Regions from separate parts of the Streptomyces sp. NPDC018833 genome, predicted to be linked through region 2. Evidence: predicted binding sites of a transcription regulator. Region 2 holds the regulator's gene; the other holds the start of a gene.

The links. Region 2 encodes HrcA, which represses chaperone genes, less so after heat shock. Its sites were predicted from a motif close to TTNGCACTCNGNNNNNCNGAGTGCNAA; they were not measured.
Region 1: the regulator HrcA is predicted to act here: its motif matches at 1,001-1,027, upstream of groL (chaperonin GroEL).

What each region holds. Positions count from the first base shown of each region.
Region 1 is NZ_JBIRZM010000003.1:98,102-100,301, reverse strand. Features, by position in the region: gene groL (chaperonin GroEL) at 1-872, opposite strand, end outside; gene ACH5AF_RS07685 (cold-shock protein) at 1,228-1,431, opposite strand; gene ACH5AF_RS07680 (MoaD/ThiS family protein) at 1,840-2,115, opposite strand; gene thrC (threonine synthase) at 2,166-2,200, opposite strand, start outside.
Region 2 is NZ_JBIRZM010000001.1:475,640-477,839, reverse strand. Features, by position in the region: gene dnaJ (molecular chaperone DnaJ) at 1-653, opposite strand, end outside; gene hrcA (heat-inducible transcriptional repressor HrcA) at 654-1,670, opposite strand; gene ACH5AF_RS02070 (MBL fold metallo-hydrolase) at 1,835-2,200, shown strand, end outside.

The DNA.
Region 1 (2,200 bases), on a different contig from region 2:
GCGATGTCGTTGAGCATGGCCTTGCGGCGGTCGCCGAAGCCCGGGGCCTTGACGGCGACGGACTTGAAGGTGCCGCGGATCTTGTTCACGACGAGCGTGGACAGGGCCTCGCCCTCGACGTCCTCGGCGATGATCAGCAGCGGCTTGCCGGACTGCATGACCTTCTCCAGCAGCGGAAGGAGGTCCTTCACGTTGCCGACCTTGGAGTTGACGATCAGGATGTACGGGTCGTCCAGGGACGCCTCCATACGCTCCATGTCGGTGGCGAAGTACGCCGAGATGTAGCCCTTGTCGAAGCGCATGCCCTCGGTGAGCTCGAGCTCCAGACCGAAGGTCTGGGACTCCTCGACCGTGATGACGCCTTCCTTGCCGACCTTGTCCATGGCCTCGGCGATGAGCTCGCCGATCTGGGTGTCGGCGGCGGAGATGGAGGCGGTCGAAGCGATCTGCTCCTTGGTCTCCACGTCCTTGGCCTGCTCGAGCAGGGCGCCGGAGACGGCCTCGACGGCCTTCTCGATGCCGCGCTTGAGGGCCATCGGGTTGGCGCCGGCGGCCACGTTGCGCAGACCCTCGCGGACGAGCGCCTGGGCGAGAACGGTCGCGGTGGTCGTACCGTCACCGGCGACGTCGTCCGTCTTCTTGGCGACTTCCTTGACCAGCTCGGCGCCGATCTTCTCGTACGGGTCCTCGAGCTCGATCTCCTTGGCGATGGACACACCATCGTTGGTGATCGTGGGGGCGCCCCACTTCTTCTCGAGGACGACGTTGCGACCCTTGGGGCCAAGGGTGACCTTGACGGCGTCGGCGAGCTGGTTCATCCCGCGCTCGAGACCGCGCCGTGCCTCCTCGTCGAACGCGATGATCTTGGCCATGTGAAGTGGTCCTCCCGGACTGGGGTGGATTGCTTCGGATCGCATCCGGCGCCCGCGACGGACGGCCTGCGCGCCGTGTGGTTCCTTGCCCCACCCGGCCTGCGGACCTCACCGACCCGATCCAAGTTCTGTCACTCTCACTGGGAGAGTGCTAACGCCAATGATTAGCACTCGCCCCCGGAGAGTGCAAGCGCCTCACGCTCACGGCGCACGGCGGACGGCCCTCACGGGGCCCTCACGGCGAGGGCCCGCGGACCTCGTGGCGAAGCACGAGGGGCCCGCATCCCGGTCTGTCGGGATGCGGACCCCTCGTGTGTGAGTGCGTCGGTGGCCGATCGCGCCTGGATCAGTTGGATCAGACGGCGAGCTTGACCATGTCCGCCTGCGGACCCTTCTGGCCCTGCGAGATCTCGAACTCGACTCGCTGACCCTCTTCAAGGGTGCGGTATCCGTCCATCTGGATCGCGCTGTAGTGGACGAAAACATCCGCACCACCGTCGACCGCGATGAAGCCGTACCCCTTCTCCGCGTTGAACCACTTGACGGTGCCCTGAGCCATGCCTAACTCCCCTATTACTGGCCCTTGCACAGGACCGCACTTCGCGGACCCGGGTCAGACCTCACCCCAGCAGGAGGGGTGTGCGCCGGAACGCGTCGACCGCGGCTGAATGTATCTGCCCAACTGCCCTCTGCAACAGGTCAATCGGACGAGAAATCTGGGCAGGACCGATCGACCGATTCATGTGAATTGATTGAATTCCGGGGCAAGTCGGGCCCGACAAAGCGGCACTTTCGGCGCAATTTGCTCGCTTACTTTGGCCGCATTCTTATGGAGCGGAAACGCATTACCGGGCGGCCGGCGGAGGGGGCTTCCCAGACTCTACCGCGCTCAACCATGCAGAATTGCCCCCTCCGCTTCTCTGGCGGAGGGGGCAATTTCCGTAACGCTGGGTAACGCGGAGCGGAATCAGCCGCCGGCGACGGCGGGGATGATCGAGACGCCCGCACCGTCCGGCGTCGCCGTCTGCAGGCCCTGCTCGAAGCGGACGTCGTCGTCGTTCACGTACACGTTGACGAAGCGGCGCAGCTTGCCCTGGTCGTCCAGGACGCGGGCCGCGATGCCCGTGTGGTTCTTCTCCAGGTCCGCGATGACCTCGGCCAGGGTCGCGCCCTCGGCGGGGACCTCGGCCTGGCCGCCCGTGTACGTACGGAGAATGGTGGGGATGCGGACGTTGACGCTCATGGGGTGCAGCCTTTCTTCGGTCTGAGGTGGTCGGCGGGGACCCGGCGGTCTCAGCCTGCCAGGCCGGCGTCGCGGAACGCGTCCA
Region 2 (2,200 bases):
TTCACGGTCAGCGTCCGCCGCGACCGGATGCGGCCGTCGCCGGCGCACTCCGGGCACGGGGTCGGCACGACCGTGCCGAAGCCCTGGCACTGCGGGCAGGGGCGGGACGTCATGACCTGGCCCAGGAAGGACCGCGTCACCTGCGAGACCTCACCGCGGCCGCGGCACATGTCGCAGGTCTGCGCCGAGGTGCCGGGCGCGGCGCCCTCGCCGGAGCACGTCGTGCACACCACGGCCGTGTCGACCTGGATGTCCTTGGTCGTACCGAAGGCCGCCTCGCTGAGCTCGACCTCCAGGCGGATCATCGCGTCCTGGCCGCGGCGGGTGCGCGAACGGGGCCCGCGCTGCGACGCCGTGCCGAAGAAGGCGTCCATGATGTCCGAGAAGTTGCCGAAGCCGCCCGCGCCGAAGCCGCCCGCGCCGGCGCCGGCGGACTGGGACAGCGGGTCTCCGCCGAGGTCGTAGACCTGCTTCTTCTGCGGGTCCGACAGCACCTCGTACGCGGCGTTGATCTCCTTGAAGCGCTCCTGCGTCTTCGGGTCCGGATTCACGTCCGGGTGGAGCTCGCGCGCGAGGCGGCGGAAGGCCTTCTTGATCTCGTCCTGCGATGCGTCGCGGCGTACGCCGAGTACGGCGTAATAGTCCGTGGCCACTTACGACTCCGCCAGGATCTGTCCGACGTAACGTGCCACTGCGCGTACCGCTCCCATCGTTCCGGGGTAGTCCATGCGGGTCGGTCCGACCACGCCGAGTTTGGCGACTGCCTCGCCGCCCGAACCGTAGCCGACCGAGACGACGGACGTGGAGTTCAGTCCCTCGTGGGCATTCTCATGCCCGATCCTCACGGTCACGCCCGATTCCTTGGCCTCGCCGAGCAGCTTGAGCAGCACGACGTGCTCCTCCAGCGCCTCCAGCACCGGCCTGATCGTCAGGGGGAAGTCGTGTCCGAAGCGGGTGAGATTGGCGGTGCCGCCGATCATCAGCCGCTCCTCGGTCTCCTCGACCAGGGTTTCCAGCAGGGTCGCGAGCACCGTGGAGACCGTGCCGCGGTCCTCGCTCTCGAACGACTCCGGCAGGTCCTGCACCAGCTGCGGCACGTCCGCGAAACGGCGGCCGACGACGCGGCTGTTGAGCCGGGCCCGCAGGTCGGCCAGCGAGGTCTCGCCGAACGGCGCGGGGCAGTCGACCATCCGCTGCTCGACGCGGCCGGTGTCCGTGATCAGCACGAGCATCAGCCGGGCGGGCGCGAGCGAGAGCAACTCCACGTGCCGGACCGTCGAACGGGTCAGCGAGGGGTACTGGACGACGGCGACCTGCCGGGTCAGCTGCGCGAGCAGCCGGACCGTACGGCCCACGACGTCGTCGAGGTCGACGGCTCCGTCCAGGAAGTTCTGGATCGCACGGCGCTCGGGCGACGACAGCGGTTTGACCCCGGCCAGCTTGTCGACGAACAGCCGGTACCCCTTGTCCGTGGGGATACGGCCGGCGCTGGTGTGGGGCTGGGCGATGAAGCCCTCCTCCTCCAGCACGGCCATGTCGTTACGGACGGTGGCCGGCGAGACGCCGAGCTGGTGCCGCTCGGTCAGCGCCTTGGAGCCCACCGGCTCCTCGGTGCCGACGTAGTCCTGGACGATGGCGCGCAGGACTTCGAGTCTGCGTTCGCTGAGCATCGCGCGCACCTCCAGCTGCCGGTCGTAGGTGTGGCCTGGCACTCGATACGGCCGAGTGCCAACATTCCCCCGGCCAGTGTACGGCGGCGGGGTACGCCCCTAGCAAGGGCGGCCGACCACGCTATCGCGAGACCTGTGCTGGTCGATGCGGATAGCGTCGCCGTATGGACGCCGCTTGGGAAGACTTCGGGTGGGAACGGCTGGGCGAGGGCGTCGGCCGGCGCAGGATGCCGACCTGGGACGCGACCGTCGGCCTGGTGGTGGGCGACGACCACGTCCTGCTGTACGACACGGGCTCGACGATCCGCGAGGGCGCCGAGGTCCGTGGGCAGGCGCAGGCACTGGCGGGCGGGCGCCGCGTGACGTACATCGCACTGAGCCACCCGCACTTCGACCATGTGCTGGGTACGGCCGCCTTCGCGGGTGCGGAGATCTACGGGGCGGTCGGCATGGACGCGCTGCTGAGCCGCGAGCGGGACACCATCCGCGCCGACGCGGTACGGCACGGGGTCCCGGAGGCCGCGGCCGCG